3 regions of the Thermomonospora sp. CIF 1 genome follow, and region 3 is predicted to be linked to each of the others. Evidence: predicted binding sites of a transcription regulator. Region 3 holds the regulator's gene; each other region holds the start of a gene.
The links. The regulator LexA, encoded in region 3, represses DNA repair genes until DNA is damaged. The targets are predictions, from matches to a motif close to TCGAACANNTGTTCGA.
Positions count from the first base shown of each region.

Region 1: a site for LexA is predicted at 7,504-7,519, ahead of ruvC (crossover junction endodeoxyribonuclease RuvC). Genes of this name have one in related genera too.
Region 2: a site for LexA is predicted at 8,692-8,707, ahead of uvrA (excinuclease ABC subunit UvrA). Genes of this name have one in related genera too.

Region 1 covers NZ_MOYN02000017.1:23,670-33,902, forward strand. Annotated here, with positions in the region: gene pgsA (phosphatidylinositol phosphate synthase) at 1-281, shown strand, start outside; gene BUE48_RS10405 (phosphatidylinositol mannoside acyltransferase) at 278-1,192, shown strand; gene BUE48_RS10410 (glycosyltransferase family 4 protein) at 1,189-2,355, shown strand; gene BUE48_RS10415 (hypothetical protein) at 2,355-2,906, shown strand; gene BUE48_RS10420 (DUF3048 domain-containing protein) at 3,094-4,098, shown strand; gene pdxS (pyridoxal 5'-phosphate synthase lyase subunit PdxS) at 4,241-5,158, shown strand; gene BUE48_RS10430 (DUF6928 family protein) at 5,280-5,894, shown strand; gene pdxT (pyridoxal 5'-phosphate synthase glutaminase subunit PdxT) at 5,974-6,633, shown strand; gene BUE48_RS10440 (YebC/PmpR family DNA-binding transcriptional regulator) at 6,637-7,386, shown strand; gene ruvC (crossover junction endodeoxyribonuclease RuvC) at 7,545-8,075, shown strand; gene ruvA (Holliday junction branch migration protein RuvA) at 8,072-8,680, shown strand; gene ruvB (Holliday junction branch migration DNA helicase RuvB) at 8,677-9,738, shown strand; gene yajC (preprotein translocase subunit YajC) at 9,902-10,233, shown strand, end outside.
Region 2 covers NZ_MOYN02000018.1:34,003-44,235, reverse strand. Annotated here, with positions in the region: gene BUE48_RS10890 (gluconeogenesis factor YvcK family protein) at 44-1,024, opposite strand; gene rapZ (RNase adapter RapZ) at 1,286-2,170, opposite strand; gene uvrC (excinuclease ABC subunit UvrC) at 2,167-4,221, opposite strand; gene BUE48_RS10875 (Rieske (2Fe-2S) protein) at 4,570-5,055, opposite strand; gene BUE48_RS10870 (Rieske (2Fe-2S) protein) at 5,180-5,611, opposite strand; gene uvrA (excinuclease ABC subunit UvrA) at 5,707-8,598, opposite strand; gene BUE48_RS10860 (hypothetical protein) at 8,753-9,217, opposite strand; gene BUE48_RS10855 (MBL fold metallo-hydrolase) at 9,357-10,022, shown strand; gene BUE48_RS10850 (AAA family ATPase) at 10,217-10,233, shown strand, end outside.
Region 3 covers NZ_MOYN02000014.1:211,459-221,691, forward strand. Annotated here, with positions in the region: gene BUE48_RS07820 (cytochrome P450) at 1-248, shown strand, start outside; gene BUE48_RS07825 (long-chain-fatty-acid--CoA ligase) at 337-1,893, opposite strand; gene leuS (leucine--tRNA ligase) at 2,238-4,754, shown strand; gene lexA (transcriptional repressor LexA) at 4,833-5,522, opposite strand; gene BUE48_RS07840 (hypothetical protein) at 6,383-6,547, shown strand; gene nrdR (transcriptional regulator NrdR) at 6,792-7,265, shown strand; gene BUE48_RS07850 (vitamin B12-dependent ribonucleotide reductase) at 7,353-10,233, shown strand, end outside.

The DNA of each region.
Region 1 (10,233 bases), on a different contig from region 3:
GAGTGGTGGTCTCTTACGCCAAGGCCCGCGCCGAAGGGCTGGGCTACACCTGCAACGTCGGGATCGCCGAGCGCTCCGAACGGCTGATCATCGTGCTGGTGGCGGCCGGGCTGGACGGGCTGGGCGTCCCCTATGCGCTGGCCGTCGCCCTGTGGGTGCTGGCCGTGCTGGCCACGTTCACCGTCGGCCAGCGCCTGGCCGCCGTCCGCCGCCAGGCCCTGGCCCCGTCTTCAGGGGCCTCTCCCGAGGCCGGCTCTCGCGTCCCGGAGCCGCATCCATGACCCTTTCCGCCACCGCGCGCCTGCGGGAGGAGGCCACCGACGCCGCCTACGCACTGGGCTGGCGGGTGGTGCGCAAGATGCCCGAGCGAAGCGCGCGGCTGCTGTTCGCCGCGCTGGCCGACCAGACCTGGCAGCGGCACGGCAAGGGAGTGCGGCAACTGGAGAAGAACCTGTGCCGGGTGCTGGGCAAGGACGCCGTCGACGACGAGGTCCGCATCCTCAGCAAGCGGGCGCTGCGCTCCTACATGCGGTACTGGCTGGAGGTCTTCCGGCTGCCGGAGATCAGCCGCGAGCGCATCCTGGGCGACATGCGCGTCAGCGGCCACGAGAAGCTGTTCGCCACCCTCGACTCCGGCCGCGGCGCCGTGCTGGCCCTGCCGCACATGGGCAACTACGAGCAGGCAGGCGCCTGGGTCGGGCTCCAGGGCTACCCGATCACCACCGTCGCCGAACGGCTGCGGCCGCAGTCGCTGTTCGACCGGTTCGTCGCCTTCCGGCAGAGCCTGGGCTTTGAGGTGCTGCCGCTGGGCGGCGGCAACGGCGCCACCGTGTTCGGCACCCTGGCCCGCCGGCTGCGCGCCGGACGGCTGGTCTGCCTGGTCGCCGACCGCGACCTGACCTCCGGCGGGGTGGAGGTGGACTTCTTCGGCAAACCCGCCCGCATGCCCGGCGGCCCGGCCGCCCTGGCGCTGCAGACCGGGACCCCGCTTTATCCCGTCACGCTCTGGTACGACGGTCCCCGCTGGGCCGCGAAGGTCCATGAGGAGATCCCCGTGCCGGACGCCGGCTCCCGCAAGGACAAGGTCCGCGCGATGACCCAGAGCCTCGCCCTGGTCTTCCAAGAAGGCATCGCCCAGCACCCCGAGGACTGGCACATGCTCCAGAAGATCTGGGTGGAGGACCTGGCGTGAAGATCGGCATCGTCTGCCCCTACACCTGGAACGTCCCCGGCGGGGTGCAGCAGCACATCCGGGACCTGGCCGAGGCCCTCATCGCCGCCGGCCACCAGGTCTCCGTGCTCGCCCCCGCCGACGACGACGCCCCCCTGCCCCACTACGTGGTGGGCGCCGGACGCGCGGTGCCGGTCCCCTACAACGGGTCGGTGGCCCGCCTGGCGTTCGGGTTCCTGTCGGCCAGCCGGGTGCGGCGCTGGATCCGCGAGGGCGGCTTCGATGTGCTGCACGTCCACGAACCGGCCGCCCCCTCGCTGGGCATCCTGGCCTGCTGGGCCGCCGACGGCCCCATCGTGGGCACCTTCCACGCCTCCTATGAAAAGTCCCGGGTGGTCTCGGTGACCGCGCCGATCCTGCAGAGCGCCCTGGAGAAGATCACCGGGCGGATCGCGGTGTCGGAGGCCGCCCGCAAGACGCTGGTGGAGCACCTGGGGGGCGATGCGGTGCTGATCCCCAACGGGGTGGCCACCGAACGCTACGCCATGGCCGACCCGCTGCCGGGCTGGCCCGGCCGCGGCGACGGCGCCCAGCCCCGCCCCGGCGGCGGCACCCTCGGCTTCCTGGGCCGCATCGACGAGCCCCGCAAGGGGCTGCAGGTGCTGCTGAAGGCCTTCGCCATCTTGGGCCGGCAGCGTCCCAAGCTCCGGCTGCTGGTGGCCGGCCCCGGCGACGCCGACGACATGATCGCCAAGGAGGTCCCCGCCGACCTGCGCGACCGGGTGGTGCTGCTGGGCATGGTCAGCGAAGAGGACAAGATCCGCGCCTACCACTCGGTGGACGTGTTCGTCGCCCCCAACCTGGGCGGGGAGAGCTTCGGCATCGTGCTGGCCGAGGCCATGTCCGCCGGCGCCCCCATCATCGCCAGCGACATCGAGGCCTTCCGCCGGGTGCTGCTGGACGGCAAGGCCGGCGTGCTGTTCCCGGTCGGCGACCATGAGGCGCTGGCCGCGGCCGCCGCCGAGCTGCTGGACGACCCGGCGCGCCGCAAGCAGCTGTCGGCCGAGGCCCGCGCCGCCGTGCGCGCCTACGACTGGTCCACCGTGGCCCGCGAAGTGGTACGCGTCTATGAGACCGTCGCGGTGGACGGCATGAGCGTCGTCGAGTCCGGAGTCACCGCCTGATGCCGCCTTCCTGGCTGCTGGACGTCCTGCTGGGCGTGGCGTTCCTGGTCCTGGTCGGCATGTACGTCTCCTGGCGGGCCACCAGGCTGGACCGGCTGCATGTGCGGGTGGAGACCGCCCGCGCGGCACTGGACGCCGCGCTGGTGCGCCGCTCGGCCGTGGCCTTGGAGCTGGCCGCCTCCCGGCTGCTGGACCCGGCCACCAGCCTGGTGCTGGCCACCGCCGCCCACCGGGCGCGCACCGCCGACGCCGAAGGCCGCGAGTTCGCCGAAAGCGACCTGTCGCGCGCCCTGCGGGCGGTGGTCGGCCAGCCCGACTTCCGCGCCACCTTGCTGGCCGCCCAGGGCGGCTCCGGGGAGGAGGGCACGGCGCTGCTGGACGAGCTGGACGCCGCCGCCCAGAAGGTCATCTACGCCCGGCGCTTTTACAACGACGCCGTCGCCGCCGCCCGGCTGGCCCGCCGCAAACTGCTGGTCCGGCTGATCCCGCTGGCCGGCCGGGCGCCGTTGCCGGACTTCTTCGAAATCGACGACGCCGCCCCGCGGATCTGAGCACGCTTCCGGCGCGCCCGGCCCGTGGCCGGTGCCGTCGAGGACGGGGCTCGGCTGCGGGGGGCGGCACTTGGCCGGATCCGGGCCTCCCCAAAGCCCGGCGGAGGGCTCTTTGGGGCGCGGAAAGGGCTCACCGGTCGGTTACGCTCGGCACATCGCGCCGCGAACACCGGAGAAAGGGCCGAACGTGCGATTGGTGATGAGCCGGGCCACCGCCGTGCTCGGGATCTGTGCCCTGGGGGCGGCCCTGGCCGCCTGCTCGGGCGGCGACCCCAAGCCGTCCCCCTCCTCGGCGGCCCCCGCCACCACCGCGCCGGCTCCCCCTTACCACCCCTTCACCGGGGGGACCAGCGGGCTGCGCAACCCCGTTCTGGCCGTCAAGATCGAAAACACCCGGCCGGCGCTGCCGCAGTCGGGCGTCCGCGAAGCCGACATCGTCTACGTCGAGCAGATCGAGGGCGGGGAGACCCGCCTGATGGCCGTCTACTCCTCCAAGCTCCCCAAGCGAGTGGGCCCGGTGCGCAGCGCCCGCATCTCCGACCTGCAGATCCTGCGCCAGTACGGGAAACCGGCCTTCGCCTTCTCCGGGGCGCACCCGGAGTTCAAGCCCCAGCTGCGCCGCGCCCCCCTCTATGAGGTCTCCCACGAGACCAGCGAGCCGGCCTACTACCGCTCCCGTGACCGGCGCATCCCCTACAACCTCTATGCCGACCCCGAAAAGCTGCTGAAAGCGGCGCCCAAGGCCGACCTGCCCCGCGACATCGGCTTCCGTTTCGGCCCCGCTCCGGCCGGCGGCAAGCCCACCAAGAGCCACACCGCCCGCTGGCCCGCCGCCCGCATGGGCTTCACCTGGTCGGACAAGGAGAAACGGTGGCTGGTGACCCACGACGGGCGCCCCGACACCGCCGCCGAGGGCGGTGTGCTGGGCGGGCAGACCGTCGTCATCCAGTACGTCAAGACGACCCGCTCCCGCTTCCGGGACGTCCTGGGCGCCTACACCCCCGTCGTGCACACCGTCGGCAGCGGACGGGCCCTGGTGCTGCGCGACGGCATGTCCTATGAGGCCCGCTGGTCGCGGCCCGGCCCCGCACAGGGCACCACCTTCACCACCGCCGGCGGCGAGCCGATGACCTTCGCGCCGGGCCAGGTCTGGATCGTCCTGGTCAACGACGGCAAGCCCGTGATTCCCTGACCGGTGCCGGCCTTCGGGAGGCTCTGTTTCCCGCGACGTGATGCGGATCTCCCGGCGCCGCCCGGTCGCGGCGGGTCAAGCAGGTCGCCGCCAGGCAATACCATGGATAACGTCACAGTCGTCCGTTTCGTGAGGTAAGCCGGTGTCCGCTTCCACTCCCGCCCCCGCTCAGCCCACCCCCGAGACCGGTACCGCCCGGGTCAAGCGGGGCATGGCCGAGATGCTCAAGGGCGGTGTGATCATGGACGTGGTCACACCCGAGCAGGCCAAGATCGCCGAGGATGCCGGTGCGGTCGCCGTGATGGCCTTGGAGAGGGTGCCCGCCGACATCCGCGCCGAAGGCGGCGTGTCCCGGATGAGCGACCCGGAGATGATCGAGGGCATCATCAACGCCGTGTCCATCCCCGTCATGGCCAAGGCCCGCATCGGGCACTTCGTCGAGGCCCAGGTACTGCAGGCGCTCGGGGTGGACTACATCGACGAATCCGAGGTCCTCACCCCCGCCGACTACGAAAACCACATCGACAAGTGGGCCTTCACGGTGCCGTTCGTGTGCGGCGCCACCAACTTGGGCGAGGCGCTGCGCCGCATCAACGAGGGCGCGGCCATGATCCGCTCCAAGGGCGAGGCCGGCACCGGTGACGTCTCCAACGCCGTCACCCACATGCGCCGCATCCGCTCGGAGATCCGGCGGCTGTCGGCGCTGCCCGAAGATGAGCTGTACGTGGCGGCCAAGGAGCTGCAGGCCCCCTACGAGCTGGTCAAGGAGGTCGCCGAGACCGGCAAGCTGCCGGTGGTGCTGTTCACCGCCGGCGGCATCGCCACCCCGGCCGATGCGGCCATGATGATGCAGCTGGGCGCCGACGGCGTGTTCGTCGGCTCGGGCATCTTCAAGTCCGGCGACCCGGTCCGCCGCGCCGAGGCGATCGTCAAGGCCACCACCTTCTACGACGACCCCGATGTGATCGCCAAGGTCTCGCGCGGCCTCGGTGAGGCCATGGTCGGCATCAACGTCGACACGCTGAGCGAGCGCGAGCGGCTGGCCAACCGCGGCTGGTAACCCCGGCCGCACGGCGAGGGCCGATCGGCCCTCGCCGCTCGCCTGCGGGCGGGTTAGGCTGGGCGCGGCTATCGCAAACGCCGATCGTCGGCGGCCCGGGCGACCTCCAGGAGGGGAGACAATGGCCTGGTCGGTTGCGCTCGCCTGTGCCAGCGCCGGACCACCGGCCGAGGTGTTCCGGCCGGGGCTGAGCCTGGACCCGGACGCCGCGGCACGGGTGGCCCGTGGCCTCTACCCGGCGGCCAGGCTCGTGGAGACCGGCGAGACCGTCCTGGACTTCGCGCTGTGGCCGTATGAGGACGAGCTGTTCGTCGGCGCCTACGAGCGGGCGCTGCTGGTGTGCGACCGGCGCCTGTTCGGCATGGACGAGGACGCCCGCCGCATCGCCGACACCGTCGGCACCGCGCTGCCCGGCGGCCAGGGCGGGGTGCTGGTGCTGCACAGCGTGATCTCCGGCTGCTGGTTCCGCCGCTACGAGCACGGCCGGGTGGTCCGCGAGGTGTACGTGACCGCCGAGGACGGCGTGGTGATCGACCAGGGCGAGCGCCTGCCGGCCGAGCGGCCCTACTGGAAGGCCATCGACGCAGGCGCCCAGGACGTGCCGCTGCCGTTCGACCAGGAGTCCTTCGGCCTGGAGCTGGCCCAGACCTACATGCTGGGCCGGGGCATCGCCGACCGCGGCGAGGACGGCTTTTTGCCGTTGGAGCTCCCGCTGCGCCGCTTCAAGATCGGCTGAGGCGGGTCCCGCCGTGCACGCCGCGCGGCGCTGAGCGTTTACTCTCATAGCAGTCCACATGTCCCCAGAAGGGCAGCCCGTGACCGATCCTGTGACCAGTTCCGTGACCGATTCCGTGACCGGCCCGGTGCCGACGATCGGCGTCCTCGCCCTGCAGGGGGATGTGCGTGAGCACGCCCGCGCGCTGCGCTCGGCGGGCGCCCGGGCGGTGCCCGTGCGCCGGCCGCAGGAGCTGGAGCAGGTGGACGGGCTGGTGATCCCGGGCGGGGAGTCGACCACCATGTGGAAGCTGGCCCGGGCCTTCGACCTGCTGGACCCGCTGCGCAAGCGCGTGGAGGCGGGCATGCCGGCCTACGGCTCCTGCGCCGGCATGATCATGCTCGCCGACCGCATCCGGGACGGGGTCGCGGGCCAGGAGACCGTCGGCGGCATCGACATGACGGTCCGCCGCAACGCCTTCGGCCGCCAGGTGGACTCCTTCGAGACCGACGTCACGCTGCCGGTCCTGCAGCCGCCCGGCCCGTTCCGGGCGGTCTTCATCCGCGCTCCCTGGGTGGAGTCGGTCGGTGACTCAGTTGAGATCCTCGGGCGCATCGAGGGGGGTGAGCGGACCGGTAGGATCGTCGCCGTCCGTCAGGGGCGCCTGGTGGCGACCGCGTTCCATCCCGAGCTCACCGGGGACTTTCGCGTGCACCGGTACTTCGCCGAGCTGGTGCGTCAGGCGATGGAAGAGGGGTAGACAATGGCCGGCCATTCCAAATGGGCGACGACCAAGCACAAGAAGGCCGTACTGGACGCCAAGCGCGGCAAGCTGTTCGCCAAGCTCATCAAGAACATCGAGGTGGCGGCGCGCACCGGCGGCGGCGACCCGGACGCCAACCCCACGCTCTATGACGCCATCTACAAGGCCAAGAAGAACTCCGTCCCCAACGACAACATCGAGCGCGCCCGCCGGCGGGGCGCCGGCGAGGAGGCCGGCGGCGCCGACTGGCAGACGGTCATGTACGAGGGCTACGCCCCCGGCGGGGTGGCCCTGCTGATCGAGTGCCTGACCGACAACCGCAACCGGGCCGCCTCGGAGGTCCGCACCGCCGTCACCCGCAACGGCGGCTCCATGGCCGAGCCCGGTTCGGTGTCCTACCTGTTCAACCGCAAGGGCATCATCATCGTCCCCAAGAAGGACGTCACCGAGGACGATGTGATGATGGCCGTGCTGGACGCCGGCGCCGAGGAGGTCAACGACCTCGGCGAGAGCTTCGAGGTCGTCAGCGAGCCCGGCGACCTGGTCGCGGTGCGCACCGCGCTGCAGGAGGCCGGCATCGACTACGAGTCCGCCGAGGCCAAGTGGGTGCCCAGCGTCTCGGTCCCGCTGGATGAGGAGACCGCCAAGAAGGTCTTCCGCCTGATCGAGGCGCTGGAGGACAGCGACGACGTCCAGGAGGTCTTCGCCAACTTCGACGTCTCCGACGAGGTGCTGCAGGCCGTCGGCTGAGGCCGCGCGGCGGCACCGGCCGGCGCCCCGGCGGACGGCCGGGGCCAGCACCGCCCCGCGCGACACGCCCACGGCGGGATGAGCGCAACGTCGGTGTCCGCCGGTAACGTGGCATCGTCGAACAGACGATCGAAGAGCCGACCGAAAGGCGTGATGGCGTGCGTGTGCTGGGCGTCGATCCCGGGCTCACCCGGTGCGGTGTCGGGGTCGTGGACGGCGCCCCGGGCAAACCGCTGCACCTGGTCCACGTCGAGGTGATCCGCACCAGCCCCGACGCCGACATCGCCGAACGGCTGCTGGGCATCGAACGCGGCATCGAGGCACTGCTGGATGAGCACGCCCCCGACGCGGTGGCCGTGGAACGGGTGTTCGCCCAGCACAACGTGAGCACCGTGATGGGCACCGCCCAGGCCGGGGCGATCGCCATCGTGGCCGCCGCCCGCCGCGGCCTGCCGGTCGCGCTGCACACCCCCAGCGAGGCCAAGGCCGCCGTCACCGGCAACGGAAGCGCCGGCAAGGCCCAGGTCACCATGATGGTCACCAGGCTGCTGCGGCTGCCGGCGGCGCCGAGGCCCGCCGACGCCGCCGACGCCCTGGCCCTGGCGATCTGCCATGTGTGGCGGGGCGGCGCCCAGGCCCGGCTGGAGGCGGCCCGCCGGGCGGCGGGATGGACGGGAGGCAGACGATGATCGCCTTTGTCAGCGGGAAGGTGGCCGCCGCCGGGCCCGACCACGCCGTCGTGGACGTGGGCGGGGTGGGGCTGACCCTGCAGTGCACCCCCGCCACGCTGGCCGGCCTGCGGGTCGGCGAGCAGGTCACCGTCCCCACCTCCCTGGTGGTGCGGGAGGACTCCCTGACGCTGTTCGGCTTCGCCGACGACGACGAGCGCGCCGTCTTCGAGCTGCTGCAGACCGCCAGCGGCGTCGGCCCCCGCCTGGCGCTGGCGATGCTGGCGGTGCACAGCCCCAACGCGCTGCGCCGGGCGGTGGCCGCCGGGGACGTGGCCGCTCTCACCAAGGTCCCCGGCATCGGCAAGAAAGGCGCCCAGCGCATCGTGCTGGAACTGAAAGACCGGCTCGGCGCTCCCAGCGGGGAGGAGGAGGCCGCCGCGCCCGCCCCCGCCCGCGCCGAACCCTGGCGCACCCAGGTCCAGACCGGGCTGATCAACCTCGGCTGGTCGGCCAGGGAGGCCGAGGCCGCCGTGGAGGCCGTCGCCGCCGAGCTCGACGGCGGCCCCCTCCCCCCGGTGTCCGCCCTGCTGAAGTCCGCGCTGCGTAAGCTCAGCAAGCCATGAGCGATCACGACCGCCTGGTCTCGCCCCGCGCCGGAGCCGACGGCGAGGAACGCGCCATCGAGGCCGCGCTGCGCCCCAAGCGCCTGGACGACTTCGTCGGCCAGCAGCGCGTCCGCGAGCAGCTGTCGCTGGTGCTGCACAGCGCGCTGCGGCGCGGCCGCACCCCCGACCATGTGCTGCTGTCGGGCGGCCCCGGGCTGGGCAAGACCACCCTCGCCATGATCATCGCAGAGGAGCTGGGCAAGCCGCTGCGCATCACCAGCGGCCCGGCGATCGAACGGGCCGGGGACCTGGCGGCGGTGCTGTCCACCCTCTCCGAGGGGGAGGTGCTGTTCCTGGACGAGATCCACCGGATGGCCCGCCCCGCCGAAGAGATGCTCTACATGGCGATGGAGGACTTCCGGGTGGACGTGGTGGTCGGCAAGGGCCCCGGCGCCACCGCCATCCCCTTGGACATCGCCCCCTTCACGCTGGTGGGCGCCACCACCCGGGCCGGCATGCTGCCCGGCCCGCTGCGCGACCGGTTCGGCTTCGTGGCGCACATGGACTTCTACGAGCCGGCCGAACTGGAGATCATCATCCGCCGCTCGGCCCGGCTGCTGGGCGTGCGGATCGAAGACGACGGCGCCGCCGAGATCGCCGCGCGCTCCCGCGGCACCCCCCGCATCGCCAACCGGCTGCTGCGCCGCGTCCGCGACTACGCCGAGGTCCGCGCCGACGGCGTGATCACCCGGGAGCTGGCGCGGGCCGCGCTGACCCTGTACGAGGTGGACGAGCGCGGCCTGGACCGGCTGGACCGGGCGGTGCTGGGAGCGCTGCTGCGCAAGTTCGGCGGCGGCCCGGTGGGGCTGTCCACGCTGGCGGTGTCGGTGGGGGAGGAGCCGGAGACCGTGGAGGTGGTGGCCGAGCCGTTCCTGGTGCGCCAGGGCCTGCTGGCCCGCACCCCCCGCGGCCGCATCGCCACCCCGGCGGCCTGGCGGCACCTGGGACTCACCCCGCCGCCGTCGGCGCCGCTGGCCGACACCCTGTTCGAGGTGGAGGAGGCGGACTCCGAATAACCGTTCGGGAACTTCCTTCCCGTCCGGCTCGTCCTGTCGTTGCCGGGTGTTCGCGTAGTCTCTACACTCCGGGACTTGTTCGCCGTCCCCAGCCGGCGGTCCTGCGCGTTGACACCAGTCCGGTGAGAGGCTGGGGCAACCCACATTGGAAGGATGCCCTTCAATGGGCGACAGCATGTTGTTGGCACAGACTTCTAGCGGGAGCGGGGCTTTCAACCTGATCCTGCTGCTGGCGATTCCGATCGTCTTTTACCTGCTGCTGATCCGGCCGCAGAACAAGCGCCGCCGTGAGCAGATGCAGATGCTGAACTCGCTGCGGCCCGGCGTGCGCGTCATGACCACCAGCGGGATGTTCGCCGATGTGGTCGCCGTCGACGACGACGGGGTGGTGCTGGAGATCGCCCCCGGCGTCGAGGCCCGGTTCGTCAAGCAGGCCGTGATGAACGTCGTCTCCGACGATGCCGCGGACGGCGATGCGGACGACGAGGCGGATGA
Region 2 (10,233 bases), on a different contig from region 3:
CGAATCCGTTCAGCAGTCTCGCCGATTCCCGGCGGGCGGGTGGTCACTCACGCAAGATCTGTGCGAAAGCTTGAGCCAGCCGGGCGGGATCATGACGCGGCGAGCCGTCGGCGGCCGCCACATCGGCCAGCATCAGCCGGCCCCCCAGCATCCGCACCGCCTTCTCCAGCGCATCGGGGTCCTCCACCACCCCCCGGTCGGCGAGCACCACGTCGATGCGCAGGTCGGGAGCGTGCGCCTGGAGCACCTCCAGGTGGGTCTGCGGGGAGAACCCGTCGGTCTCCCCCGGCTGCGGCGCCAGATTGAGCGCGACGATCCGCCGCGCCCGGGTGCCGATCAGCGCCCTGGCCAGCTCCGGCACCTTCAGATGGGGCAGCACGCTGGTGAACCAGGAGCCGGGGCCGAACACCACCCAGTCGGCCTCCTCGATGGCCTGCAGGGTCTGCGGGCACACCGGCGGGTCCGGCGGCACCAGCGACACGCTCAGCACCTTGCCCGGGGTGGTGGCGCAGGCCACCTGGCCGCGGACCTGGACGACCTCCTCGGGCCGGGCCGGGTCGGCGCCCTGGACGTCGGCGACGATGTCCAGCGGCACCGCGGCCATCGGCAGCACCCGGCCCTGGGCGCCCAGCAGCCGGCCCACCCAGTCCAGCCCGGCCACCGTCGCCTCGGGCATGGCCGCCCCGGCCTCGCCCTCGCCCAGCAGCTCCCACAGCGCCACGATCAGCAGGTTGCCGACCGCGTGCCCGTGCAGGTCGCCCTGGCTGCGGAAGCGGTGCTGCACCACCCGGCTCCAGGTCTGCCCCCACTCGTCGTCGCCGCACAGCGCGGCCAGCGCCATGCGCAGGTCGCCGGGCGGCAGCACGCCCAGCTCCCGGCGCAGCCGCCCGCTGGAGCCGCCGTCGTCGGCCACGGTGACCACGGCGGTGAGCCGATCGGTCACCCTGCGCAGCGCCGACAGCGACGCGTACAGCCCGTGCCCCCCGCCGAGGGCCACCACCTTCTGGCTACCGCGCTCGATCACGGCTCCGCCCGCCCTCTCCCCGCACTGCCTCGCCTCGTCCGCCTTCGCCTGCTCTGCGGTCCCGCCGGAGAGCCGACGGTACCGATCATCCTCCGCCCGCGGCGCGTCGGCCAGCGGCCTCGGGAACGATCTGTGCAGGAAATTCCCTATACCAGCCTCAGGCCAACCCGGCGAAACGAGCGAACGGAACTATCTTCGGCCACGGCCGCGGCGCCCCGGCACCCCGGTCCCGGCGTGCGGGCGCGGGCGGGCGCATCCCCGTCATTCCCGGCCCAGGTCGCGGTGGGTGACCTGGACGTCCATGCCGGCGTCGCGCAGGCGGGCGGCGAGCTGCTCGGCCATGGCGACGCTGCGGTGCTTGCCGCCGGTGCAGCCGACGGCCAGCGTCACATAGTGCTTGCCCTCGCGTTCATAGCCCTCGGCCAGCAGCCGCAGCACCTCGGTGTAGGAGTCGAGGAACTCCTTGGCGCCGTGCCGGCTCAGCACATAGTCGCGGACGGGAGCGTCGCGGCCGTTCTTGGGGCGCAGCTCGGGCACCCAGTGCGGGTTGGGCAGAAAACGGCAGTCCACCACCAGGTCGGCGTCCACCGGCAGGCCGTACTTGTAGCCGAAGGAGACCACGGTGAAGCGCAGGCCGGACTCACCGCCGTGGGCGCCGAAGAAACCGACGATCTTGGCCCGCAGCTCGTGCACGTTCAGCCCGGTGGTGTCGATCACCAGGTCGGCCTCGGCGCGCACCTCGCGCAGCAGCTCGCGCTCCTGGGTGATGCCCTCGACCAGCCGGCCGTCCCCCTGCAGCGGGTGCGGGCGGCGCACCGCCTCGAACCGGCGCACCAGCTCCTCGTCGGCGGCCTCCAGGAACACCACCCGCGGGTGCACGCCGCGGGCCTCCAGCTCGGCGATGGCCGAGTGCAGGTCGCTGGTGAAGGCGCGGCTGCGCACGTCCACCACGACGGCGATGCGCGGCACCGCCTCCCGGACCCGGCCGCCCAGGTCGGCCATGGTGGCCAGCAGCCCGGGCGGCAGGTTGTCGACCACGAACCAGTCCAGGTCCTCCAGCGCCTTGGCGGCCGTGCTGCGGCCGGCCCCGGACATCCCGGTGACGATCACGATGTCCGGGCTGCCTTTATGGCCCTCGATGGTCATCTGCCTCCCCCATCGGCACTGTCTTCCTCGGTGGGGACGCGGCCGGGTGCGTCCCCCGGCGGCGCCCCCCTGGACGCCGCGGCCTTCCCTGCGGCACGCCCGTTCGGCGGCGCGCCCCCGTGCAGGGCGGCGGCGATCTGCTCGGCGGTGCGCGGGCCGATGCCGGGCACCTCCGCGATCTGGGCCACGGTGGCCTCCCGCAGCCGCTTGAGCGATCCGAAGTGCTTGAGCAGGGCGGTGCGGCGGGCCGGTCCCAGCCCGGGCACCCCGTCCAGCTCACCGGCGGTCATCGCCTTGGAGCGGCGCTGCCGGTGATAGGCGACGGCGAACCGGTGCGCCTCGTCGCGGACCCGCTGCATCAGGAACAGGCCCTCGCTGCCGCGCGGCAGGATCACCGGGTCCTCCTCGCCGGGCAGCCAGATCTCCTCCATCCGCTTGGCCAGCCCGCACACCGCCACGTCCGCCACGCCCAGCTCCTCCAATGCCCGCTGGGCGGCGGCGACCTGGGCCGGGCCGCCGTCCACCACCACCAAGTTCGGCGGGTAGGCGAACTTGCGGGCCCCGCCGGCCGGTGCGGATTGCTCCCGTTCCCCGGCCTCCTGGAAGCCGTAGGAGGCCAGCACGCCGCCGGCGTCGCCGCCCTCCTGCCCGGCCTTGTCGCGTTCGGCCAGGTAGCGCTTGAACCGGCGGGTGATCACCTCGTGGATGGAGCGGACGTCGTCTTGCCCCTGCACCGTCTTGATGGCGAAGCGGCGGTACTCGCTCTTGCGGGCCAGGCCGTCTTCGAAGACCACCATGGAGGCCACCACGTTGGTGCCCTGCAGGTTGGACACGTCGTAGCACTCGATGCGCAGCGGCGCCTCCGGCAGCTCCAGCGCCTCCTGGATCTCCTGCAGCGCCTTGCTGCGGGTGGTCAGGTCGCCGGCGCGGCGGGTCTTGTGCTGGCGCAGCGCCTCGGCGGCGTTGCGGGCGACGGTCTCCAGCAGCGCCTTCTTGTCGCCGCGGCGCGGCACCCGGATGCGCACCGGGCCGCCGCGCCGTTCGGCCAGCAGCTCGGCCATCGCCGCGGCGTCCGGCGGCTCGGCCGGCACCAGCACCTCCCGCGGCACCGCCTCGCTCTCGCCGTAAAGCTGCAGCAGGAAGTGCTCGACCAGGTCGGCGGTGGTGACGTCGGAGACCTTGTCGACCACCCAGCCGCGCTGGCCGCGGATGCGCCCGCCGCGCACGTAGAACACCTGGACGGCGGCCTCCAGCGGGTCCTCGGCGAAGGCGATCACATCGCAGTCGACGGCCTCGCCCAGCACCACCGCCTGTTTCTCCAGCGCCCGCTGCAGCGCCCGCATGTCGTCGCGCAGCCGGGCGGCCCGCTCGTACTCCTCGGCCGCGGCGGCCTCCAGCATCCGCCGCTCGATCTCCTTGATGAAGCGGCCGGTGTCGCCGGCCATGAAGGCGCAGAAGTCCTCGGCCAGGCGCCGGTGGGCGGCGGCGTCGATGCGGCCCACGCACGGCGCCGAGCACTTGTCGATATAGCCCAGCAGGCAGGGCCGGTCGCTGTGGCGGGCGCGTTTGAAGACCCCCGGTTTGCAGGTGCGCACCGGGAAGACGCGCAGCAGCAGATCGACCGTCTCGCGGATCGCCCAGGCGTGCGAGTAGGGCCCGAAATAGCGCACGCCCTTGCGTTTGGCTCCGCGCATGACCATCACCCGGGGGAATTCCTCATCCAGGGTGACGGCCAGATACGGGTAGGACTTGTCGTCGCGGTAACGGACGTTGAAGCGGGGGTTGAACTCCTTGATCCAGGAGTATTCGAGCTGCAGCGCCTCCACCTCGGTGCCGACCACCGTCCAGTCGACTCCCGCGGCGGTCCGCAGCATGGTCTGGGTCCGGGGGTGCAGGCTCGCGAAATCGGCGAAGTAGGAGTTCAGCCGGGAGCGCAGGCTCTTGGCCTTGCCGACGTAGATCACCCGGCCGTGTTCGTCACGGAAGCGATAGACCCCCGGCGAGTCGGGGATCGTCCCGGGCGCGGGACGGTAGTTCGCCGGATCAGCCACGGTAAAAGCCTAGTGGGGCGCCGTGACAGAACGCGCGGGACGGCGCGGCGGGCCCGCCGCCGGCATGATCCGAATATCGTTCAGCGCACCGCCCGCATGATCATGACGCCGCGCGGGCGGATCGGCGGTGAAGAAAGAGATGGACGAACTCCCCTGTTGTGGGCGTGGAGAACTTTCAGCGGCGCGGGCGGCTCGATGCGGCACCGTTTTTCTCGCGCTTTGCCGCCTTTTGCACCCTCTGCCGGCTCGCCGTCCGCCGCAGAGGAACCGGCGGGACTTTGCGTCCGGGCGAGGCCGGCCCCGGGTGCGGCGCCCGCGACGCCGCACCCGGGGCCGGCCGGGATGGGGCTAGGCCAGTTTGATGCCGCCGCCCTCGACGATGATCTGCTTGGCGGGCAGCGGCTTGTCGGCCGGGCCGCTTTGCACCGAGCCGTCGGCGATGCTGAAGGTGCTGCCGTGGCATTCGCACCTGATCACTCCGTTCTGCACGGAGGTCACCGGGCAGCCCCGGTGGGTGCACTTGGTGCTGAAGGCCTTGAACTCGCCTTGTGCCGGCTGGGTGACCACCACTTCCCGGTCTTTGAAGATCTTGCCTCCGCCGACCGGGATGTCGCCGGTCTGCGCCAGCACGCCGCCGGCCGCGGCCTGCGCGCCGCCTCCCGACCCGGACGCCCCCGAGGTCTCATCCCCGCCGCCGCAGGCGGCCACGGCACCGGCCACCCCCAGCAGCCCCGCGCCGACCAGGATTCCGCGCCGGGTGCTCCCCGTCCGCGGCGGGTCCGCCTGCGGTGCGGGGGCGGAAACGCCGGTTCCCGGTGCGGTCTCCTGAGCCATGGACGTCGTCCTCCGTTTCCCCCGGGACCCCTGTGGCCCCGTCCACACCACCTATCACGAACGGGGACGACCGCCAGTTCCATGAACGTTCAACTTTTTTGCGTTCCCGGCCCGCCGGCGGGGTTCAGACGATCACCAGGCCGTCCCCTTTGACCTGCACCGGGTACTCCAGCAGGCCGCGGGAGGCGGGGCCGCGGGCCACCGAGCCATCGGTGATCTTGAACTCGCTGCCGTGGCAGGGGCAGTACATCGCGCCCTGCCGGATGCGGTCCACCGGACAGCCGGAGTGGGTGCAGCGCGCGTCGAAGACCTTGAAGGTGCCCTCGGTGGGCTGGGTGACCACGATCTTGTACTGGGGCAGCACCTTGCCGCCGCCGACCGGCACGTCGGCGACCTTGGCGATCTCCTTGCCCTTCAGCTCGGCGGCCGGCTCCGCCCGGCGCGGCTGCCCGACCCCGCAGCCGGCCAGCGCGGCGGCGCCCACGGCCGCGGCCCCGCACACCACCGCACGCCTGCCCACCTGACCGGCCGGCGCGTTCTTCGCATCCTCGCTCATGGCGTCCATGATTCCGGTCCACCCCCATACCCCCCGCCGCCACCCCGCCGGAGCAAAACCGGCGCGCGGTGCCGTCGTGAGGCGGGACGCGCAGATCACCGATCCAGCAGCTTGGCCAGGAAACGGCCGGTGTGGCTGGCCTCGACCCGGGCGACCTCCTCGGGGGTGCCGGCGGCGACCACGGTGCCGCCGCGCGAGCCGCCCTCGGGGCCCATGTCGATGATCCAGTCGGCGGTCTTGATCACATCCAGGTTGTGCTCGATGACCACCACGGTGTTGCCCTTGTCGACCAGGCCGTTGAGCACGCCCAGCAGCTTGCGGATGTCTTCGAAGTGCAGCCCGGTGGTGGGCTCGTCCAGCACGTAGATGGTGCGGCCGGTAGAGCGGCGCTGCAGCTCGGCGGCGAGCTTGACGCGCTGGGCCTCGCCGCCGGAGAGGGTGGGGGCGGGCTGGCCCAGCCGCACGTACCCCAGCCCGACGTCGTTGAGGGTGGACAGGTGCCGGTGGATGGCGCTGATCGGCTCGAAGAAGCGGGTGGCCTCCTCGATCGGCATGTCCAGCACCTCGGCGATGGTCTTGCCCTTGTAGCGGACCTCCAGCGTCTCGCGGTTGTAGCGGGCGCCGTGGCAGACCTCGCACGGGACGTAGACGTCCGGCAGGAAGTTCATCTCGATCTTGATGGTGCCGTCGCCGGCGCAGTTCTCGCAGCGCCCGCCCTTGACGTTGAAGGAGAACCGGCCCGGCTGGTAGCCGCGCACCTTGGCCTCGGGGGTGGCCGCGAACAGCTTGCGGATGTGGTCGAACACCCCGGTGTAGGTGGCCGGGTTGGAGCGGGGGGTGCGGCCGATCGGGGACTGGTCGACGTGCACCACCTTGTCGACGTGCTCCAGGCCGGTGATGCGCCGGTGCTTGCCGGGGACGGTGCGGGCGCCGTGCAGCTCCTTGGCCAGCGCGTTGTAGAGGATGTCGTTGACCAGGGTGGACTTGCCGGAGCCGGACACGCCGGTGACGGCGGTGAAGACCCCCAGCGGGAACGTCACGTCGATGTTCTTGAGGTTGTTCTGCTGGGCGCCCCTGACCACGATCTCGCGGCCCTTGGTGCGGGGACGGCGCATCTGGGGCACCTCGATGCGGCGGCGGCCCGACAGGTAGGCGCCGGTGATCGACTTGGGGGAGGCCTTCAGCTCCTCCACCGGGCCGGAGACCACGATCTGGCCGCCGTGCTCGCCGGCGCCGGGGCCGATGTCCACCACCCAGTCGGCGGCGGCGATGGTGTCCTCGTCGTGCTCGACGACGATCAAGGTGTTGCCCATGTCGCGCAGCCGCAGCAGCGTCTCCAGCAGCCGGTGGTTGTCGCGCTGGTGCAGCCCGATGGACGGCTCGTCCAGCACGTACAGCACGCCGACCAGGCCGGAGCCGATCTGGGTGGCCAGCCGGATGCGCTGGGCCTCGCCGCCGGCCAGCGTGGCCGCCGGGCGGTCCAGCGTCAGGTAGTCCAGCCCGACGTCCAGCAGGAAGCCCAGCCGGGCGTTGACCTCTTTGAGCACCCGGGCGGCGATGTGCGCCTCGCGGTCGTCCAGCTCCAGCGTCCGCAGGAACTCGGCGCACTCGCTGATGGGCATGGCGGCGACCTCGGCGATCGACTTGCCGCCCACGGTGACCGCCAGGACGGAGGGCTTCAGGCGCGCGCCGTCGCAGGCCGGGCAGGGCACCTGCCGCATGTAGCCTTCGAACCGCTCGCGCGTGGCGTCGCTTTCGGACTCGGCGTGCCGCCGGTGGATGTAGGGGATGACGCCTTCGTAGGTGGTGTAGTAGGAGCGGGTGCGGCCGTAGCGGTTCTTGTAGCTGACGTGGACCTGGGTGTCGTACCCCTTGAGGATGGCCCTGCGGACCTTGGCGGGCAGCTTCTCCCAGGGGGTGTCCAGGGTGAAGCCCATGGCGTCGCCGAGAGCCGACAGCAGCCGCAGGAAGTACTCGCTGACATGGCCGTTGGACCACGGCTGGATGGCGCCCTCGGCGAGGGTCTTCTCCGGGTCGGGGACGACCAGTTCCGGATCGACCTCCATGCGGGTGCCCAGCCCGGTGCACTCCGGGCAGGCCCCGTAGGGGGAGTTGAAGGAGAACGAGCGCGGCTCCAGCTCCTCGAACGACAGGTCGTCGTAGGGGCAGTACAGGTGCTCGGAGAACATCCGGGTGCGGCGCTCGTCGTCCTCGGGCAGGTCGACGAAGTCCAGCACGATGGTGCCGCCGGCCAGCCCCAGGGCGGTCTCCACCGAGTCGGCCAGGCGCCGGCGGGCCGAGTCCTTGACCGTCAGCCGGTCCACCACCACCGCGATGTCGTGTTTTTCCTGCTTTTTGAGCTTGGGCGGGTCGTCCAGGCGGACCATGACGCCGTCCACCAGGGCCCGTGAGTAGCCCTTGGACTGCAGCTCGCGGAACAGCTCGGCGTACTCGCCCTTGCGTCCGCGGATGACCGGCGCCAGCACCTGGAAGCGGGTGCCCGGCTCCAGTTCCAGCACCCGGTCGACGATCTGCTGGGGGGTCTGCCGGCTGATGGGGCGGCCGCACTCGGGACAGTGGGGGCGGCCGATGCGGGCGTACAGCAGCCGCAGGTAGTCGTAGACCTCGGTGATGGTGCCGACGGTGGAGCGGGGGTTTTTGGAGGTGGACTTCTGGTCGATGGACACCGCCGGCGACAGGCCTTCGATGAAGTCGACGTCGGGCTTGTCCATCTGGCCCAGGAACTGGCGGGCGTAGGCCGACAGCGACTCCACGTAGCGGCGCTGCCCCTCGGCGAAGATGGTGTCGAAGGCCAGGCTGGACTTGCCGGACCCCGACAGCCCGGTGAACACGATCAGGGAGTCCCGCGGCAACTCCAGCGAGACGTCCTTGAGGTTGTGCTCGCGCGCTCCGCGCACGATGAGACGGTCATGCACGACGGTACTCGGCTCCCTTGGGGCCCGCTCGGTGAGACGCGCTGGTCTCATGACGAGCCGGTCTCAGACAAGTCGGCATCAGGCTAACCGCGGGCGCCGACGGAACGGTCCGTCATGACGGGCACCCGGCTCGGACGCTATGAACCGTACACGTGTTCGAAGATCTCCTGCCACCGAGATGAGGCTTTCCCTCACGTTCCACCGGTCACATCACGTGCCACAGCACCGCCAGCAGGCCGGTGATCAAGGCCCAGACCAGGGCGTTCAGGGACAGGTCGTGGCACCGGCAGGCGGTGCTCACCAGATGCCGCAGCTCCCGGCGCAGCTCCCGCTCATCCAGCGCGGCGGATGAGCCGAGCGGCTCCCAGGGCACCCCGGGGTGCAGCGGGGCGCCACTCCTTTCCCGGAGCCGTTCCAGCGCCCGCCGGATGACCACCCGGGTGCGCACCGCGTACCCGGCAGAGATCAGGAACGCCCCGACCTCGGCGAGCAGGATCGGCAGCCCCAGCGGGTCGAGCGCGGGCCCGGCCGGCAGCCGGACCAGCAGACCGGCCAGCACCAGCGTCAAGATCGCCCCCGTCGCCGCCACGTCCCGCCCGATCGCCCTCAGCAGCTCGGCAAGCGCCTGCCGCGCCTCCCCCTCCGTCACGGTCCCCCGTCTGGCCAGCACCGCCTCACCTCCACCGTCCAGAAAACAGCGCCGCCCGGGCGGATTTGGTGACCGGTGCCGCAAACCGGACGAATGTGATCGGGGGCACGGGCGGGGGCGGGCTCGATCGGCGGGCCGATGATGAGATATGGATTGCCCTATGGCCTACACCGGAGATGTCCAGGTCGGGGGACCGCCCGACGTGCGGGAGCTGCCCGGCCTCACGATCACCAAGGTGGCGGTCGGCCCCTTCGACAACAACGCCTATCTGCTGCGCTGCACCGCCACCGGCGAGCAGCTGCTGGTGGACGCGGCCGCAGAGGCGCAGCGGCTGCTGGAGCTGATCGGCGAGGGGCCGCTGACCCGCGTCGTCACCACCCACCGCCATCAGGACCACTGGCAGGCGCTCAGCGAGGTGGTGCGCGCCACCGGGGCGGCGGTGACGGCGCACCCCATCGACGCCGGCGAGCTGCCGGAGCCGGTGACCGAGCCGGTCGAGCACGGCGACCGGGTGCGGGTGGGGAAGGCCGAGCTGGAGGTCATCCACCTGCGCGGGCACACCCCCGGCTCGATCGCGCTGCTGTACGACGCCGGCGGCGAGCTGGCCGGCTCCCCCCACCTGTTCACCGGCGACAGCCTCTTCCCCGGCGGGGTCGGCAACACCTGGGGCGATCCGGAGCTGTTCAACCAGCTGCTGACCGACGTCCAGGAGCGGATCTTCGACCGGCTGCCGGACGCCACCTGGTTCTACCCCGGCCACGGCAAGGACTCCACGCTGGGCGCCGAGCGCCCGCACCTGCCGGAGTGGCGCGAGCGCGGCTGGTGACTCCCCTTCCCCGGCGGGCGGCCGGTCCCGGCCGGGGAGGGACGATCGGGAGGCCCGGCGCATATCGTGGATGATCCCGCCCCCTGTGGACAGGAGATCGGCCCATTCGCGAGCGCGACGAGGTTCCCGGTCCCGCCGCCGCGCCCACCGCACCGGCCGGTGACGCGGGCGCGGCGCCCGATGCCGCGCCCATCGTGCTGGGCTTCCCGGC
Region 3 (10,233 bases):
CCAACCGCGACGAGACGGTCTTCGACGACCCCGACCGCTTCGACATCCTGCGCTCGCCCAACCCGCACGTGGGCTTCGGCGGCCCCGGCCCGCACTTCTGCCTGGGCGCCCACCTGGCCCGCCGCGAGGTCACCGTGATGTTCCGCGAGCTGTTCCGCCAGGTGCCGACCATCCGCGCGGCCGGCGAGCCGGAGTGGCTGCTGTCGAACTTCGTCAACGGCATCAAGCGCCTGCCCTACGAGATCTGACGCCCCGCCCCGCGGAAGGGGCGCCGACGACCGACAGGGCCCGCCCGGTGCCGACCGGGCGGGCCCTGTGGCCTTCGTCAGGCCGCGCTCAGCGCAGCTCGCGCTTGAGGATCTTGCCGGTGGCGGTCATCGGCAGCTCGTCGCGGAACTCCACGATGCGCGGGTACTTGTAGTTGGCCAGCTGCTCCTTGCTCCAGGCGATCAGCTCCTCCTCGGTGATCGTGGCGCCGGGGGTGCGGATCACGTACGCCTTGATCTCCTCGCCGTGGGAGTCGTGCGGCACGCCCACCACCGCGGCCAGCGAGACCTGCGGGTGGGTCATCAGGACCTCTTCGATCTCGCGCGGGTAGACGTTGTAACCGCCGCGGATGATCATGTCCTTGGAGCGGTCGATGATGTAGTAGTAGCCGTCCTCGTCGCGGCGGGCGATGTCACCGGTGCGGAACCAGCCGTCCTTGATCGCCCAGGCGGTGGCCTCCGGCCGCTTGTAGTAGCCCTTCATCACGTTCGGGCCGCGCACCGCGATCTCCCCGGGGCCCTCGCCCTCGATGGTCTTCCACTCGTCCTCGGAGTGGGGGTCGATGAGCTTCATCTCCACGCCCCACACCGGCAGCCCGATCGAGCCCGGCTTGGTGGGCCGGTCCGGACGGTTGAACGAGCACACCGGGGAGGTCTCCGACAGGCCGTAGCCCTCCAGGATGTCGACGCCGAACTTGTCCTTGATGCCCTTGAGGACCTCCATCGGCAGCGCCGCGCCGCCGGAGACCGCCACCCGCAGGTTCTCCCGGATGGCCGCCACGTCCTCCGGGGAGGTCTCGTCGGTCAGCAGCGCCCACCACATGGTCGGCACCCCGGCGAACTGGGTGACCTTCTCCTTGACCATCAGCTGGATGGCGCCCTTGGGCTCAAAGCGCGGCATCAGCACCAGCGTGGCCCGCCGGTAGAAGCCGACGTTCATCACGCAGGTCTGCCCGAAGATGTGGAACAGCGGCAGCGTCACCAAGAAGACGTCGTCCGGGGACCGCTCAAAGAGCGTGTCGGCCACCATCGTGTTGGTCAGCAGGTTGCTGTGGGTGAGCTCGGCGCCCTTGGGCTGGCCGGTGGTGCCGCTGGTGTAGAGCACCACGGCGGTGTCCTCGGGCTTGGTGACCACCGTCTCGAAGGTCTTGGGCTGGTCGCCGATGGCCGCCCAGAACAGCTCGGCCCCCTCGATGGGGGACTCGGTGACGTCCAGCCCGGTCGGCAGCAGGAAGAAGTGCTCGCAGGTGGGGACCTCGGCAAAGCCCGCCCAGCCCGTCTCGCTCAGCGGCAGCTCGGGGGTGCCCTGGAAGCAGAAGTAGGCCTTGGCCTCCGAGTCGGTCAGGTGGTAGGCGATCTCGCGCTGCTTGAGCAGCACGTTCAGCGGGACGACCACCGCCCCCGCCTTCAGCGCCCCGAAATAGATCATCGGGAAGTAGGGCAGGTTCGGCGAGGAGATGGCGATCTTGTCGCCCGGCTTGATCCCCCGGGAGACCAGCAGGTTCGCCACCTGGTTGGCGACCTGGTCGATGAACGAGTACGACAGCCGCATGTCCCCGAAGACCACGGCGTGGCGGTCCGGCGTCTCCCGCGCGGCGTCCTCGAGCAGAACCGACAGGTTGAGCATGGTACTCCTCGCGAAATGACCCACCAGGGGCCACGTAGGGGCAATCTGTGATGTGTGCTACTCATCCTGTCTCACTGATCCCCGCCCCCGCTAGCCACAAGTAACCACTTATGGGCGGATGAACAGCGTTCTCGCCGCGAGACCTTGCCGCTGCGCTAGTCTTGATGTATGCGAGTGCGCCTGCTTCTCGGCCCGTCGCGCTGACCCGATCGTCGGCGCGGCGTCCCCTCCTGCGTGAGGGGTCTCTTCATGTATGGGGCCCCGAGCCAAAGCAGATGCGAAGCCGCCGGCAAACCCGTACGGCACCTCGTACACCCGTTACCGAAAGACCGGAGTCGACGACCGTGAGCACCGACGAGAACACCCGCCAGGCGTCGGGGAGCACAGCCGGGGCGCAGCCCGCGGACTCCTACGACCCGCGGGCGGTGCAGGAGAAGTGGCAGGCCCGCTGGGCGGAGATGGACCCCTACCGGGCCGAGGAGTCCGACGACGACCCCCGCGAGCGGCGCTATGCCCTCGACATGTTCCCCTACCCCTCCGGTGACCTGCACATGGGGCACGCCGAGGCGTTCGCCATCGGCGACGTGGTCGCCCGCTACTGGTTCCAGCGCGGCTACAACGTGCTGCACCCCATCGGCTGGGACTCCTTCGGGCTGCCCGCCGAGAACGCCGCCATCAAGCGCAACGAGCACCCGGCCAAGTGGACCTACGCCAACATCGAGACGCAGGCCGCCTCGTTCCGCCGCTACGCCCCCTCCTTCGACTGGTCCCGCCGGCTGCACACCTCCGACCCCGAGTACTACAAGTGGACCCAGTGGCTGTTCCTGCGCTTCTATGAGCGGGGGCTGGCCTACCGCAAGGGCGGCCAGGTCAACTGGTGCCCCAACGACCAGACCGTGCTGGCCAACGAGCAGGTCGTCGGCGGGCACTGCGAGCGCTGCGGCGCCCTGGTCGAGCGGCGCACCCTGACCCAGTGGTACTTCCGCATCACCGAGTACGCCGACCGGCTGCTGGAGGACATGAAGCAGCTGGAGGGCAAGTGGCCCGAGCGGGTGCTGGTGATGCAGCGCAACTGGATCGGCCGCTCCACCGGCGCCGACGTCGACTTCGTCATCGAGGGCCGCAAGGAGCCCGTCACCGTCTTCACCACCCGCCCCGACACCCTGTACGGGGCCACCTTCTTCGTGGTCGCCGCCGACGCCCCGCTGGCCGATGAGATCTGCGCCCCCGAGCAGCGGGCCGAGTTCGAGGCCTACCGCGAGCAGGTCTCCCGCGAAAGCGAGATCGACCGGCTGTCGACCGAACGGGAGAAGACCGGCGTCTTCCTGGGCCGCTACGCCATCAACCCGGTCAACGGCGAACGCATCCCGATCTGGGCCTCCGACTACGTGCTGGCCGAGTACGGGCACGGGGCGATCATGGCCGTCCCCGCCCACGACCAGCGCGACCTGGACTTCGCCCGCAAGTTCGGCCTGCCGGTGCGCGTGGTGGTCGACACCGGCGAAGAGGACCCCGCCGTCACCGGCGTGGCCACCCCCGGCGACGGCCGGCTGATCAACTCCGGCCCGCTCAACGGGCTGAACAAAGCCGAGGCCATCAAGAAGATCATCCAGATCCTGGAAGAGAAGGGCCTGGGCAAGGCGGCGGTGAACTACCGGCTGCGCGACTGGCTGGTCTCCCGCCAGCGGTTCTGGGGCTGCCCCATCCCGATCATCCACTGCCCCTCCTGCGGCGAGGTGCCCGTCCCGGACGAGGACCTGCCGGTCACGCTGCCCGACAACCTGCGCGGCGCGGACCTGGCCCCCAAGGGCACCTCCCCGCTGGCCGCCGCCACCGACTGGGTCAACGTGTCCTGCCCCAAGTGCGGAGGCGCCGCCAAGCGCGACTCCGACACCATGGACACCTTCGTCGACTCCTCCTGGTACTACTTCCGGTACTGCTCGCCCGACTACACCGAAGGCCCCTTCGACGTCGAGCAGGTCCGCAAGTGGATGCCGGTCGACCAGTACACCGGCGGCGTCGAGCACGCCATCCTGCACCTGCTCTACAGCCGGTTCTTCACCAAGGTGCTGCATGACATGGGCATGGTGGACTTCACCGAGCCCTTCACCCGGCTGCTCAACCAGGGCCAGGTGATCCTGAACGGCAAGGCGATGTCCAAGTCCACCGGCAACCTGGTCGACCTGGGCGAGCAGATCGCCGAGCACGGCGTGGACGTGGTCCGGCTGGCCATGCTGTTCTCCGGCCCGCCCGAGGACGACATCGACTGGGCCGATGTCTCCCCGGGCGCCATGACCAAGTTCCTGGGCCGGGTGCACCGCATCGCCGCCGAGACCGCCGCCCCCGTCGGCGCCGACCCCGCCACCGGCGACGTCGCGCTGCGGCGGGTCACCCACCGGACCATCGACGAGGTCACCACCCTGGTCGAGGCCTACCGCTTCAACGTCGCCATCGCCCGGATCATGGAGCTGGTCTCGGCCACCCGCCGCGCCATCGACTCCGGCCCCGGCGCCGCCGACCCGGCCGTCCGGGAGGCCGCCGAGACCATCGCGGTGCTGCTGTCGCTGTTCGCCCCCTACACCGCCGAGGAGGCCTGGGAGCTGCTGGGCCGCCAGGCCCCGGTCGCCAAGGCCGGCTGGCCGAGCGCCGACCCGGCCCTGCTGGTGGAGGAGGAGGTCACCTGCGTGGTCCAGGTCGCCGGCAAGGTCCGCGACCGGCTGCAGGTCTCCCCGTCCATCTCCGAGGAGGAACTGGAGCGCCTGGCGCTGGCCTCCGAGAAGGTCACCGCGGCGCTGGGCGGCGCCGGCATCCGCAAGGTCATCGTCCGCGCCCCCAAGATCGTCAACATCGTCCCGGCCTGACGACGGACGGCCTGGGCGCCGCCTTCGGGTGGCGCCCAGGCCGTCTGAGCGTGTTACGCCGGTGGTGCGGCCCGGCGGTCAGATCTTGCGCAGCACGGCCACCACCCGGCCCAGGATGGTCGCCTCGTCGCCGGGGATGGGGTCGTAGGCCTTGTTCTGCGGCATCAGCCAGATGTGGCCGTCCTTGCGCTTGAACGTCTTGACGGTGGCCTCCCCGTCGATCATCGCCGCGACGATGTCGCCGTTTTCGGCCACCGGCTGCTGGCGGACCACCACCCAGTCGCCGTCGGCGATGGCCGCCTCGATCATCGAGTCGCCGGAGACCTGCAGCAGGAAGTGGGTGCCCTCGCCGACCAGCTGCCGGGGCAGCGCGAACACATCCTCCACGCTCTCTTCGGCCAGGATGGGGCCGCCGGCCGCGATCCGGCCGACCAGCGGCACCATGGCCGCCTTCGGCGCCGCCTCGGCCCCCTCGGCGGACGCCGCCGCGCCGGCCGCCCGCACCGGGGCGCCCTCCGGCATCCGCACCTCCACCGCGCGCGGCCGGTTCGGGTCGCGCCGCAGGTAGCCCTTGCGCTGCAGGGTGCGCAACTGGTGGGACACGCTGGAGGTGCTGGTCAGCCCCACCGCCTCACCGATCTCCCGCATCGAGGGGGGATAGCCGCGCCGCTGCACCGAATCCCGGATGACCTCCAGTACCATGCGTTGGCGCTGGGTGAGACCGCTGTCGTCCATCGGCCCGTCGGGCAGCTGCCGGACCTTGCTCATCGCTCGACCGCCTCCTGGCGCTGGACGTGGCGGCCTGACCGACGCGCCACTGGTACGGGACCCTCACTCCTTCGCTGTTATGGCACGTTAGCGCGGATCCCGCTGCTGATCAAACAACTGTTCGAAAAAAGTCGGCGTGTCCTCCTCGCCCCGCGCCGGGCCCATGCGATACAAATCGCACATCCGTTCGATCGAACTTTCATTCGAATCACTCGATCGGAGGCCAGCCGATGGCGAGCCCGTCCCCGACACCCCGCCCCCGCCGAGCCCTCCTCACCCGCAAGCACCTCACCCTCATTCCCTGCGGCACCGACGAGCTCCCACCCGAGCTTTTGACCTCCATCCGTCCGGACTCCCCAAAGCCCCGCCGACGAGGCGACGCCCTCCAGGCGCCGGGCCGTCAGAGCCCTCCCGGCCGCGGCCTGACCCGCGGCTCCTTTCGCCCCGACGTCCCGACGCGCCGAGAGCCGCCCGGCCGGAGCATCGCCCGCGGCGAGCCGGCCCGCCGGAACTCTCCCGGGGCGGACCCGGCTCACGGCCCATCCCGCCGCGGCGCGACGAGCCCCGGCCTGGCGCGCCGGCGGCCGTCCGGGCGAGACACCGCCCGCGGCGAGCCGGAACACGCCCCCGAACGCCGGCAGCCGTTCGAAGGGAAACCGGCCCGGGGCCTCCCGGGCCCCGACATGAGGCGCCCGCAGCCGCTCAGGCGGCGCGTCGCCCGTGACGGGACGGTGCATCGCGGCTCTCCCACGGGCGGCCCGTACCGCAGGCGCTCGCCCGCCCACGGCAGGGCGGGAGGCGCCCCGGCGGGCGGCCGGCCGTCCCGGGACAGAAGACGCCGGGACCCCGCCGCCGGGCCGGTGCGGCTGACCCGGCGCGGCAAGGGCGCGGTCACCCTCGCCGTGGCCGCCTTGACCCTGGGGGCGTTCTGGCTCGGCACCGAGCAGGGCGCCCGAGCCGACCACGTCACAGACCCCTCCCCGCACTCCCAGGCCGTCCCCGTGAACCACGGCCGAACCCCCTGAGACGGCCCCGCCCGCAAGAGCGGGCCTCCCGCTACCGCCTACCCGGCCCGCACGCCGACGCGACACGCCGAGGCCGGCGGACATGACCTCCTGTGATCAGCGCTACTGGCGCCCGCAGGCCGGTTCAGGTTGCGCAGCCCTCCGCCGAGCCCCTACGGTTGACCACAACATCTAGTAATTACACCGATGTGATTATCCACAGGTTGTGGTCACACGGCGGTCTGTCAGGGGAGGTCGACACAGGGTGCACTGCCCGTTCTGCCGCAACCCCGACAGCCGGGTGATCGACAGCAGGTCCGTCGAGGACGGCACGGCCATCCGGCGCCGCCGGTCCTGCCCCCAGTGCGGGAAGCGCTTCACCACCCAGGAGACCGTGCTCCAGATGGTGGCCAAGCGCAGCGGGGTCACCGAACCCTTCTCCCGGGAAAAGATCATCGCGGGGGTGCGCAGGGCCTGCCAGGGCCGGCCCGTGAGCGAGGACGCCCTGGCCAGGCTGGGCCACCAGGTGGAGGAGGCGATCCGGGCCACCGGGCTCGCCGAGATCCCCTCCCATGAGATCGGCCTGGCCATCTTGGGACCGCTGCGGGAACTCGACGAGGTCGCCTACCTGCGCTTCGCCTCCGTCTACCGGGGGTTTGAGTCGCTGGAGGACTTCGAGCGGGAAATCCAGTCGTTGCGCGCCGCCGCCAAGGAGCGGCGCGAGCAGCACGACGACTGAACCGGCCTCGGCCGGCGGATGAGCCGGCCTTCTGACAACGTTCATCCTGTTATGGGCTCCGCCATGGGCCTGGAGGGGGATAGAGTCATGACCGAAACAGTGAGCGGCTCGGCGCCCAGGCGCGGCAAGCGCAAAGGGCTCAAGATCGAGCGCATCTTCACCACTCCCGGCGTGCACCCGTACGACGAGGTCACCTGGGAACGCCGGGACGTCGTCATGACCAACTGGCGCGACGGCTCGATCAACTTCGAACAGCGCGGCGTGGAATTCCCCGACTTCTGGTCGGTCAACGCCGTCAACATCGTCACCTCCAAGTACTTCCGCGGAGCCGTCGGCACGCCCGAGCGCGAGTGGAGCCTCAAGCAGCTGGTCGACCGGGTCGTCAAGGTCTACGTCGACACCGGCAAGGCCCACGGCTACTTCGCCTCCGACGAAGACGCCGAGATCTTCGACCACGAGCTCAAATACGCCCTCATCCACCAGATCTTCAGCTTCAACTCGCCCGTCTGGTTCAACGTCGGCACCAAATCCCCCTGGCAGGTCAGCGCCTGCTTCATCCTGTCCGTGGACGACACCATGGAGTCGATCCTGGACTGGTACAAGGAAGAGGGGATCATCTTCAAAGGCGGCTCCGGCGCCGGCCTGAACCTCTCCCGCATCCGCTCCAGCAAGGAACTGCTGTCCTCCGGCGGCACCGCCAGCGGCCCGGTCTCCTTCATGCGCGGCGCCGACGCCTCCGCCGGCACCATCAAGTCCGGCGGCGCCACCCGCCGCGCCGCCAAGATGGTCGTCCTCGACGTCGACCACCCCGACATCGAGGAATTCATCTGGACCAAGGCCCGCGAAGAAGACAAGATCCGCGCGCTGCGGGACGCCGGCTTCGACATGGACCTGGGCGGCAAGGACATCACCAGCGTCCAGTACCAGAACGCCAACAACTCCGTCCGCGTCTCCGACGAATTCATGCGCGCCGTCGAAAACGACGAGGAATTCGGCTTGCGCGCCCGCCTCACCGGCGAGGTCATCGAGACCGTCAGGGCCCGCGACCTGTTCCGCGCCATGGCTCAGGCCGCCTGGGAATGCGCCGACCCGGGAATCCAGTACGACGACACCATCAACGACTGGCACACCAACCCCGAAACAGGGCGCATCACGGCAAGTAACCCTTGCTCGGAGTACATGAGCCTTGACAATTCCTCGTGCAACCTGGCATCCATCAACCTGCTGAAATTCCTGCGCGAGGACGACACCTTCGATATCACGCGGTTCGTCAAGCTCACCGAGCTGATCATCACCGCGATGGATATCTCCATCACCTTCGCCGACTTCCCGACCGAGAAGATCGCCGAGACCACCCGGGCCTACCGGCAGCTGGGCATCGGCTACGCCAACCTGGGCGCCTTGCTGATGGCCACCGGGCACGCCTACGACTCCGAGGGCGGGCGGTCGCTGGCGGCCGCGATCACCTCGCTGATGACCGCCACCGCCTACCGCCGCTCCGCCGAGCTGGCCGGCATCGTCGGCGCCTACGACGGGTACGCCCGCAACGCCGAGGCGCACAAGCGGGTGATGCGCAAGCACGCCGCCGCCAACGACCAGCTCCGCCCCCTGGAGGAGATGGACAAGGCCATTCACGCCGAGGCCACCAGGCAGTGGTCCCAGTGCCTGGCCCTCGGTGAGAAGAACGGCTACCGCAACGCCCAGGCCAGCCTGCTCGCGCCCACCGGCTGCCTGACCGGGGAGACCCTCGTCACCACCGACCGGGGACTGACCAGGCTGTCGGAGATCGGCGACGTCTACGGCGACCGGTGGCAGGACCTGGACATGACGGTTTCCACCGACGCCGGTCCCCGGCGGGCGACCAAGTTCTTCGTCAACGGCGAGGAGCCGACCCGGCTGATCCGCACCGAGGGCGGCTACACCATCCAGGGCACCCTCACCCACCGGGTCAAGGTCGTGGACGAGCGCTCCGGCGAGTGGGTGTGGAAGCGCCTGGCGGACATCGAGCCGGGGGACCTGGTGCCGATGCAGCTGGGCACGCTGGTCGGGGAGTCCCGCCGGGTGCCGCTGCCCGTCCTCGACCAGGCCTACTACACCGACGACCGGACGATCACGGTGCCGGATGCCGTCACCGAGGAGCTGGCCGAGCTGGTCGGGTACTTCATGGGGGACGGGAGCCTGCACGCCAAGGGCATCCGGCTGTGCGTCCCCGACACCGACCTCGACGTCGCCGACCGCCTCGGCATCCTGGCCAAGGAGCTGTTCAACCTGCAGCCGGTGGTGCGGCAGGCCGAGGGCTACCGGGAGCTGACGCTGCAGTCGGTGCGGCTGGCCCGCTGGTGGCGGGCGGCCGGTTTCGCCAAGGACCTGCCGGGCGTCGACCACGCCGGCAAGGGCTGGACGCCGCGAGTGCCCTCGGCGATCCTGGAGACCAACGACCCGGCGATCTACAGCGCGTTCCTGCGCGGCCTGTTCGAGGCGGACGGCACCGTGGCCGAAGGCGTGCCGAGCCTGTCGACCTCTTCGGAGTCCTTCGCCGGGGAGATCCGGACGCTGCTGCTGGCGCTGGGCATGGTCACCACCACCCGCCGGACCGCCAGCGGCTTCGGCGGCCCGGTCTTCCAGGTGCGGCTGCGCAACACCGATCACGCGCTGCGCTTTGAGGAGATCGTCGGCTTCATCGGCGAACGCAAGGCCAGGCTCGTGGTTCAGCTGGAGCCGGCCCGGTCGGCCAAGGAGGACTACGTCGTCCTGCCGCGCCCGGTCTGGGAAGAGCTGGTGCCGGCCGGGCACCGCTCGCGCGACGCGGTGCTGCAGTCGCTCAGGAAGACCGGCGGGGTCGCCCGGATGCTCGCCCAGGAAATCTTCCAGGAGACGCTCGACGAGCGGCTCCAGCACGCTCTGGGTTATGCGTTCGAGCGGGTCGCAGAAAATGCCGACGGCGGAATCCAGCCGACCTATGACCTGT